One region of the Paenarthrobacter sp. NPDC089714 genome, then DNA from elsewhere that is predicted to be linked to it. Evidence: predicted binding sites of a transcription regulator. Region 1 holds the regulator's gene; each other region holds the start of a gene.
The links. Region 1 encodes LexA, which represses DNA repair genes until DNA is damaged. Its sites were predicted from a motif close to TCGAACANNTGTTCGA; they were not measured.
Positions count from the first base shown of each region.

Region 1 (3,273 bases):
CCAAGCCAAGACCCGTTCCGGTGGGGTTGTTGGGCGAGCACAGGAAGACGATATTTGCGCCCGCCTCAGCCACCTGCGCGGCGGCAGACGCGGCGTCCAAACTGAAATCCCCGCCACGAACACCACGGACGTACTCAGTGTCCGTGCCGCTGGCCAGGAGGGGGTACATGGAATACGTGGGAGGGAACCCAAGGGCCTTGCGGCCGGGACCACCGAAAGCCTGGAGGATCTGCTGGATAACCTCGTTGGATCCGTTGGCAGCCCAGATGTTCGCAGGACTGAGGCCGTGGCCCAGGAATTCCGCCAACGCCTCCCGCAATTCAGTGAACTCGCGGTCGGGGTAACGGTTCAGTCCGGTGGCCGCTGCGGCCACGGCTTCGGTGATCGCGGCCTGGACATCGGCGGGCACTCCATGGGTGTTCTCGTTGACGTTGAGCAGAATCGGAACGTCAAGCTGCGGTGCGCCGTAGGGGCTCAGTCCACGCAGGTTGGTCCGGAGGGGAAGTCGGTCGAGTCGCTCAAGCTGGTCAGTCACCCCACCAGTTTAAGGTGCGCCGGTGAGTGCCCTGTAACTGTGACGCCGGAGAGGATCCGCGCCACCGTCCGTATGGACTACTTGGCAGGAACAAACAATTGCTGACCGGGGGTGATGCGTCCGCCACGGAGATCATTCAGCTGGATGATCTCCGTGATGACGTCCCGCGGGTCACGCTCGGGTGCGGCAGCCCCTGCAATGCCCCACAGGGACTGACCGGGCTGCACGGTGACACTGACGGCGACTGGCGGTTGCAGTTGCGACGGGGAATCCGAGGCCTTGGCCGGCGAGTTCAGGAAGCCCGCAAACGTGAGCAGCGCGGCCACGAGCAACATGGCCGGGATGCCAAAGAAAACGATCCGCCCGCGCCGGGTGAGCCGGATGCGGGTGGGTACCGGCGCGTTGCGGAACTCGTGGAACGTTGTGACTGCGGACATGAGCTGAGCCCTTCTGAGCGATTGCCTGGTCCCGGGGAACCAGGACCCTGCTGCCAATACCTTGTGTTCGTTGGTCTCGCCGCGATATTCGAACACTTCCTTCGAACATCTCGGCTTCGATCCGGATTACTAGAACACATATTCGAACCTTGCTATGACATTTTTAGCACTTATCAACGAACGGTGTCGAGACTCGCTAGAACAAATGTTTGATAAACGCTGGTGCCTGGCCTACGTTTGAGGGAAGAAACAGGCACAAAAGCAGTGCATCAGGAGGGTCTGACATTTTTGACCCACATCCCGGCAGCACTCAGAACGCCGCCGGGCGGAACGGAAGGGCAATGGCGAACATGGCAGCGAAGGCCACAGGCGGCGGGGCACCCCTGCGGAGCCAACAGCCCACCAAAAGTCCCAAAAGCCTGACTGTCCGTCAGAAGAAGATCCTCGAGACCATCCAGCGCTCCGTCAATGACAACGGCTACCCGCCCAGCATGCGCGAAATCGGGGATACGGTGGGATTGGCCAGCCTCTCGAGCGTCACCCACCAGTTGTCCCAGCTGGAAAAACTCGGCTACCTCAGGAGGGACCCCAAGCGTCCTCGCGCCATGGAAGTCCTCATGCCACTGACCCTTGACGGTGGTGCCACCATCCCGGGAGTGGAAGCCCCCGCAACGTTGCGCAGTACCGGCGGCCTCGCCGTCACCGAGCTGGCAAGTGCCAGCGACACCGCGATGGTTCCCCTGGTGGGCCGCATCGCTGCCGGTGGCCCGATCCTGGCCGACCAGACCGTGGAGGACGTCCTGCCCCTCCCGCGGCAATTGGTGGGCCATGGCGAACTCTTCATGCTGAAGGTCGCCGGTGATTCCATGATCGACGCCGCCATCTGCGATGGCGACTGGGTTGTTGTCCGCCGGCAGAATGACGCCATCAACGGCGATATCGTGGCAGCCCTCCTGGACGACGAGGCCACGGTCAAGACATTCCGCCAACGCGACGGCCACACTTGGCTCCTCCCCCAGAACACCCAGTACGAGCCCATCCTCGGCGATCAAGCCACCATCATGGGCAAAGTCGTGTCGGTGTTGCGCTCCCTTTAAGGGCCATCCTCCAGAAGGTCTGTTCGAAGACCCGCGTCGGCACACACTGCTTCAGGGGTGCCCGCGCCAGCGGTGGCGGGCACCCCTGAAGAATCGTCTTATCGCCCGCTCCGGGCCAGCCTTTGCAAGGCGCCCTGGACGGTCTTCCGGTCGGTCGTGGCCCAGAAGGGCGGCAAGGCAGCCCGCAGGAAGCCGCCGTACCTTTCGGTGGAAAGCCTCGAGTCGAGTATCGCCACCACGCCCTTGTCTCCCGTAGACCGGATCAACCGGCCTGCTCCCTGCGCCAGGCGGATTGCGGCATGGGTCGCCGAGACGGCCATGAACCCGTTTCCACCGGACTGAGCCACAGCACGCGACCTTGCCGTCATCAGGGGATCATCGGGCCGTGGGAAGGGGATCCTGTCAATGACCACCAGGCGGCACGAGCCACCCGGCACGTCCACCCCCTGCCACAGGGACATGGTGCCGAAAAGGCACGTATCGGGTTCGTCAGCGAACTGTTTCACCAGCGCTGCCATGGTGGATTCTCCTTGGCACAGGATGTCCACATCGAGCCGCAGCCGCATGGCTTCCGCGGCTTCCTCGGCTGCCCGCCGGGACGAAAACAGGCACAACGCTCCGCCGCCGGAGGCACGGATGAGGTCCTCAAGCTCGTCGAGGGCTTCGGGCGAGGTGCCGCGTCCGGGCTTGGGCAAGTGCTTCGCCACGTAGAGGACGCCCTGCTTCGGATAGTCAAAGGGCGATCCCACGTCCAAGCCTGTCCAGCTGGGAGCTCCGTCCCCCAGCAGGCCCAGCCCGCCCGCGGCCGGCTCGAACGCCGACCCGATGGCCAGCGTGGCGGACGTCAGAACCACCGTGTGGCCCGCAAACAGCCCTTCCCGGAGGCGTCCGGCCACGCTCAGGGGAGCAATATTAATGAGTGCGGGAGCTGTTTCGTCAGGCGGCGAGTAGCCCTGCTGGGGATCGAAAGTGCTGTTCCTGGAGAACCACACCACTTCACGATTTTCCTTCGCGGCCAGCAACCGCTCCGATAGTTCCAGAATGAGCATGAGCCGCGAACGGGCCAACTGGCGTCCACCGTCCACGGCGTTCGACGAATCCGTTTTCGAATCGGACAGGGCGGCCCTGGTGGCGTCCCGGAGCTGGTCCAGGCAATCAAGTTGTTCGTCGTTGAGGCCGTTGGGCACCAAGCCGCTTGGAACAC
Region 1 covers NZ_JBIVGX010000002.1:425,956-429,228, reverse strand. Annotated here, with positions in the region: gene ACIPY3_RS06420 (histidinol-phosphate transaminase) at 1-535, opposite strand, end outside; gene ACIPY3_RS06415 (LysM peptidoglycan-binding domain-containing protein) at 613-972, opposite strand; gene lexA (transcriptional repressor LexA) at 1,323-2,069, shown strand; gene ACIPY3_RS06405 (ATP-dependent DNA helicase) at 2,168-3,273, opposite strand, start outside.

Region 2 (3,273 bases), on a different contig from region 1:
GCGGCGGCCGATCCGAAGATGAAGAAGTCGTAGTACTCAACGGCGCTGCCGAGGAAGCTGGCGAGTGCGGCTTTCTTGGGCGTTCCCTTGGTTGTTTCTGTGCCTGGCGTCGCTGACGGCATTGTTTGGCTCATGGGGGTGTTCCTTCTGTGACGACGATGTCGCGGATAAAGCTGTGCGGGGATCCCGAGCGAGGTGCGGCTGGAGCTTCCCGATAAGTAACCACATGGTGAGAGCTACTTGTGTAATACAGCAATAGTGGCTGTGAGTGGGGTCACTTGTCAAGAGAAGTAATCACCATCTAGAAATAGCTCTCACAATGTGAGAGCATTTCACCTATGAGTGTGAAAGAGGACACAAAGACCGACATGGTCGGCAAGGCCTTGAGCCTTTTGGTACTGCTGGGCAACGAGCCGAAGGGGGCAAGTGCTGCGGATCTTGCCAGGAGTGCGAGCCTGCCGTTCAGTACCACTTATCGCCTGCTGGGCTCGCTGACGAGGGATGGCTTTGTGGACTACGAGCCGGATGGGCGCCGTTATCATCTGGGCCTCCGCGTGTTCCAGCTCGGCCAGCGGGTTTCGAATCATCACGGTTTTGCGGCAACTGCACTGCCTGTACTGCAGCGGGTTACCGAACGCACCCATGAGGCCACCATCCTCTCCGTTCGCGACGGCGACCATCACCTCACGGTGAACAAGGTGGACGGGCCCAAATCCTTCCGGGTCACGAGCGACCCCGGACACCTCGGCGCCTTGCACACCACGTCCGTGGGCAAGGCGATCGTGGCGTTCGAGGCGGAGATCGAGCGCAAGCGACTGCTCGAAGAACTTCCCCTCGAGGCCCTGACAGAGCACTCCATCACCGATCGGGACAAGTTCCGTGAGGAGATCGAGCAGGTCCGCCGCCAGGGCTATGCCGTGATGGATGAGGAGAATGAGATCGGCATGCGCGCCGTTGCCGTACCGATTCTCAACTCCCAAGGCAATGCCTTTGCGTCGATCGCCGTGGCCGTGCCGGTATTCCGCCTGACCATGGAGGAACTCGTGGCGCACGTTCCCACCCTGCAGGAAGCCGCGGCAGAACTCGCGGCCCGCCTGCCCCAGCGCTGACCCAACTAGGGGACAGTACCTGTCGCAATCAGCGCCCAGTGCAGCGTCTGCTGTCCCCTAGTTGGGTGCAGGCGCAACCGAAATGTTCGCGATAAGAACAAGCGTGCGGAATATGAACAACTGTAGTAACCTGAGTCATACGTCCGGTCGGGACCGCGTTGATACGCACCGGCGGTACGTGAAAGTAAAAGGAGCTTGAGGATGAGCAACCGAGCCGAATCCGTTCTGGTGGGCCTGATTGGCGAAGGCGTGATGCCCTCGCTCACTCCGCCCATGCATGAACGCGAGGCCGACGTGCAGGGCCTTCGCTTGCTGTACCGCCCCATCGACCTGCTGGAGCTCGCGCTGCCGGCCACCGCCGTCGGGAGTCTGCTCGAAGCGGCCCGGCAGATGGGCTTCAACGGCCTCAACATCACGCATCCGTGCAAGCAGCTGGTGCTGGAGCACCTTGACGAAATTTCCGACGACGCCCGTCGCCTGGGCGCCGTCAATACGGTCTTGATCCACGACGGCCGGTTCGTCGGCCACAACACGGACTTCTCCGGTTTCGGTTCGGCGCTGGCCGACGGGCTTCCGGAGGCCAAACTCGATCGCGTCGTCCAGTTGGGCGCTGGGGGTGCCGGATCCGCCGTCGCGTACGCCTTGCTTAAGGCAGGCGCCAAGCAGTTGGATCTCGTGGACATGGACCCTGAGCGTGCCGCGGAACGGTCAGCCGAACTCAGCGAACTCTTCCCCGACGCGACAGTCACCCCGCGGAGCATCGCCGAACTGGGACAGGTCATGCCGCTCGCCGACGGCCTGGTGCACTGCACCCCCATCGGCATGGCCGCGCACCCGGGCCTGCCGCTGGACATCGAGCTCCTGGATGCCCGCCACTGGGTGGCGGACATCGTCTACCGCCCCATCGAAACGCAACTGGTCCGCGAAGCGCGCGCCAAAGGCTGCAAAGTGCTCGACGGCGGCCGCATGGCAGTTGGGCAGGCGGCGGACGCCTTCAAGATCTTTACCGGAAAGGACGCTGACCGCGACCGCATGCGTGAACATTTCCTTGAACTCATCGCTTCCGAAGAGCAAGCACCCGCACTGGCAAAGGCGGCTCACTGATGCGCACCGGAATCGCAACCGTCTGCCTCTCCGGCACGCTGAAGGAGAAGATGCAGGCCTGCGCCATCGCGGGCTTCGACGGAATTGAAATCTTCGAGCAGGACCTCGTCACGTCCTCGCTCAGCCCGGAGGATGTCCGGAAGATGGCGGCGGACTTGGGCCTGGGCCTTGACTTGTACCAGCCGTTCCGCGATTTCGACGGCGTCACTCCGGACCTGCTGAAGGCCAACCTCAAGCGGGCCGAGGCGAAGTTCAACCTGATGGAACGCCTGGGCATGGACACCATCCTGGTGTGCTCCAACGTGGCTACGGCAACCATCGACACTGACGACCTGCGGGCCGAACAGCTCCGCGAACTCGCCGAACTGGCGGGGGACCACGGCGTCAAAGTGGCGTACGAGGCACTCGCGTGGGGCAAGTACGTCAATGACTACGAGCACGCCTACCGCCTGGTAGAGATGGTGGACCACCCCAACCTGGGCACCTGCCTGGACTCGTTCCACATTCTTTCGCGCGACTGGGACACTGCCCCGATCGAGGACATCAACGCGGAGAAGATCTTCTTCGTCCAGGTGGCGGATGCTCCCAAGCTCTCCATGGATGTGCTGTCCTGGAGCCGTCACTACCGGGTTTTCCCCGGGGAGGGTCAGTTCGAGCTCGCCAAGTTCATGGGCCACGTGGTCCGGGCGGGCTACACCGGCCCGGTTTCCCTGGAGGTGTTCAACGATGTGTTCCGGCAGTCGGACGTGGAGCGGACGGCCGTGGATGCCATGCGCTCGCTCATCTGGCTTGAGGAACAGAGTGCCAAGTGGCTGGCGGGCACGTCCAGTCAAACCGCAGCCGGCAACGGCAGTCCCGGCCGCCGTCGTTATCCCATGGAACTGGCCACGCTGCCCAAGGTGAACGAGCCCGCCGGCTTCAACTTCGCCGAGGTCAAGGCGGACGACACCGCCCAACTGGAGAAGCTCCTTGGCCAGCTCGGCTTCGAATTCGAGGGCCGCCACCGCACCAAGGATGTCCAGCTGTGGACCATGGGCCAGGCCCGCGTGATCATCAACGA
Region 2 covers NZ_JBIVGX010000004.1:99,524-102,796, forward strand. Annotated here, with positions in the region: gene ACIPY3_RS09210 (MFS transporter) at 1-134, opposite strand, end outside; gene ACIPY3_RS09215 (IclR family transcriptional regulator) at 339-1,109, shown strand; gene ACIPY3_RS09220 (shikimate dehydrogenase) at 1,311-2,213, shown strand; gene ACIPY3_RS09225 (bifunctional sugar phosphate isomerase/epimerase/4-hydroxyphenylpyruvate dioxygenase family protein) at 2,213-3,273, shown strand, end outside.
Region 2: the regulator LexA is predicted to act here: its motif matches at 1,203-1,218, upstream of ACIPY3_RS09220 (shikimate dehydrogenase).

Region 3 (3,273 bases), 270 kb from region 1:
ACCCACAGCCAGGCCCAGGATGATCCGGCCCAGCACCATGACTTCGAAACTTGGCGCGAAGACGCAGGCAATGGTTCCGACGAAGAACAGCGTTGCCAGGAGGATGATGGTCTTCCGGCGCCCCCACCCGTCGGAAAGCCTTCCGCCGGCCACAGCGCCGGCTGCGGCGCCGAACAGCAGGGAACTGGTGACAATTCCTTCCGTCAGGGGCGTCAGGGCGAGATCGACCGTCATTGGCCGGAGTGCCCCGTTGATCACACCCGTGTCGTAACCAAAGAGGAGGCCGCCGAACGTGGCGACCAGAGCTACCAGGCCCAACCGCTTGCGGTGCGGGCCGTTGGTCAACGGGGGCAGGGCCGCGTTATGGGCACTCTCCCGTTGAGTTTGCGTAGCAGACATCAGGACTCCTTTGTCAGTGTGTTGCGGGTCATACTCTCCCGCTCTGACACAAGACTAACGCGCGAAAGACTTAAATGTAAGGTCAAACTAACAAATGACCTTAATTGTTCGGTTTTGTCTTCATGGCAGGATGATCCCCATGGCATCCGAGAACCAGCAGCGCCGGGCTGCGACGCAGAGTGACGTTGCGCGTGAAGTCGGCGTGTCCCGCACCCTCGTCTCCTTCGCCTTCCGCGGAGCGCCCGGAGTCAGCGGCGAAACCAAGGAAGCGATCTTCGAAGCCGCGAGGCGTCTCGGCTACCGGCCCAATGCCGTAGCCGCCGACCTGGCACGCAAGCACCGTTCCGCCGTCGGGCTTTACCTCATGGACATCCGCAACGAGATCTACGCCGATATCCTCAGCGGCGTCCGGACAGCCTTGGCGCAGCAACACAACAGGTTGATCCTGAGCGTTTCGCGATCTGCCGACGGAGAGGACCGCGGGGCGCTGGAGTCGCTGATCGAGGCCCGGGTGGGAATCATCATCGCCGCGACCCTCCTGGACCCGGACCATGACGTCCACGAGATGGCGCGAAGCGTATCGCTGGTGAGTGTGACGCGGCCGGTGGAGGGCGTGGACAGCGTCTATTCGGACGATGCGTACGGCGCCCGCGTGGCCACCGAGCACCTCCTGGGACTTGGGCACACGCGGATCACCCACCTGGCAGGACTTGCCTACGACGGCCATCTGGCGCGTCGACGCGCTTATGAGCAAACCATGCGGGACGCCGGCCTGGTCCCTCAGACGGTATGCGCGGACGACTTCACCCAGGACTCCGGAGAACGCGCCGCGGCCCGGATCCTGGACCAAGCAGACCGGCCGACGGCTCTTTTTTGCCACAACGACCAACTGGCCCTCGGCGCACGGGAAGCCGCCTACGCCAGGGGTATCTCCATTCCCGGGGACCTCTCGCTGATCGGCTACGACAACTCCCGCACCGCGCGGCTGCACGGAATCGACCTCACCTCGGTGGACCTGCACGCGGTACAGCTCGGGGAGGCAGCCGGGGAGGTTGCCCTGGAGCGCCTCGCCAACCCGGACGGACCTCCCGCGGACCGGAAGTTCATGCCGCAACTGGTGCTCCGGCGCTCAACAGCCCGGCCTCCTCAAATGTGATGCAGGCACGTGGTGGCCACGCCCCAAATGGTCAATTCCGACAACGCTCCCACCCGGATGTCCGGAAACTTCGGGTTATCAGCCTGGAGCACCACCCCGGACTTCGTGACGCGCAGCCTCTTGATGGTCAACTCGCCATCAAGGACAGCGACGACGACGGAGCCGTCCTTGGGTTCCAGCGCGCGGTTGACGATCAACTCGTCGCCATCGCTGATTCCCGCACCCTCCATGGATTGGCCGGTCACGCGCACCACGAAGGTGCTGGTGACGTCCTTGATGAGGTGCTCATTGAGGTCTATCCGGCCGTCGAAGTAGTCCTGCGCGGGCGACGGAAACCCAGCTGCCACCGGGACCGGAGCCAACAGGACCGACAAAAGAGAGAAGCCCGCATCTAGCACACGGGGGCCGACTATCACGCCCACAACACACCTTTATTCGAATATATGTTCGATAACTGAGTGTACATCGGGTGGCAGACATTGTGGCCTTCGGGCGGGCTCGCCGGGGTCGGGGCAACGCTGCCTGGGCGCTGGGAAGCTTGCGGCGGATTCGCCGTTCTCCCGCGAGTTGGCGTGCGGGACTGGCCAGCGCATCCCTCCCCATAAATTACGCTAATGAAGTGATTATTTGGAGAGGTTGGGGAATCCTGGTGATTCTGGTGTTTGCAGTATGTGGCGGTTTGGCCGGCAGCCTTTCGCACGGCAACTTGATTGCCGTAGGGGTGGGGTTTGCTGCCGGAGCGGCGGGGATCTGGTATCTGGGCAAATGGTTCAACCAGACCATGCCCAAGGAGGCCTATGAGAAGGCCGTTAATCTGCGTGCCCAGGAGCTCAACCGGATGGTAGAGGTGGGAGCGTATCAATTCCCCGGCCTGGCCGCACCGCGGTCCATCGAAGAGGCGCATGCCCAAGCAGAAGAACAGTGGAAGTACGAAGCCGAGACTGCGCGACGGGGATTCTTCAACCGGCACAGCCTGTTCTTCCTCCCCATGCAGTACTGGGCCTTCGTGGCAGCCTTCGCTGCCGTGGCCACCATCATCAGCGGCCTGGCTCGAGGCTGACTTCCTTCCCAGTACAAGGGATCGACCACGCAGCCCCGGCGTGGGAGACTCCCGACCATGACTACTCCCCCGAAGGCCATTGAGCACTGGTGGCCGAAGCTAACGGCCGCTACACAGGATTGGCTCATCAACAACAACGGTGACGCCGTTCGCCCGGACATCGTCGCTGAGATCGCAGCAGCGGGTGGTCCGGGCGCCGCGGATCCTTGGTGGGCAGCTGGGCAAACAGAGGGATCCTGCTTTCCCGACGAGGCCGTTGACTGGATCGAGGAAGCAGCCAACCAGGAAAAGCCCTAGCCCACTTTGTAGCGAAGGTGCGAAACCAGCCGGGTCCCCCGCACGTCCAAGGGCTCAAGCTTCAGCTCGCCCACGCCGTCCAGCAGGCGCTCGCCGCCGCCAAGGATGACCGGAGCGACGTGGAGCCGAAGCTCGTCAATGAGGCCCGCCGCCAGGAACTGCCGGGCCGTCGACGCTCCACCGGCAATCGCCACGTTCTTCCCGCCCGCAGCCTCGCGGGCACGGGCCAGCACCGATTCGATGGGGTCGTTCACGAAGTGGAACGTCGTGCCGCCCTCCATGACCAAGGGCTCGTGGGCGTGGGAGGTCAGCACGAAGACCGGAGCATGGTACGGCGGCTCCTCACCCCACCAGCCACGCC
Region 3 covers NZ_JBIVGX010000002.1:154,322-157,594, reverse strand. Annotated here, with positions in the region: gene ACIPY3_RS05270 (sugar porter family MFS transporter) at 1-399, opposite strand, end outside; gene ACIPY3_RS05265 (LacI family DNA-binding transcriptional regulator) at 539-1,555, shown strand; gene ACIPY3_RS05260 (LexA family protein) at 1,546-1,977, opposite strand; gene ACIPY3_RS05255 (hypothetical protein) at 2,175-2,615, shown strand; gene ACIPY3_RS05250 (hypothetical protein) at 2,673-2,912, shown strand; gene ACIPY3_RS05245 (dihydrofolate reductase family protein) at 2,909-3,273, opposite strand, start outside.
Region 3: the regulator LexA is predicted to act here: its motif matches at 1,991-2,006, upstream of ACIPY3_RS05260 (LexA family protein).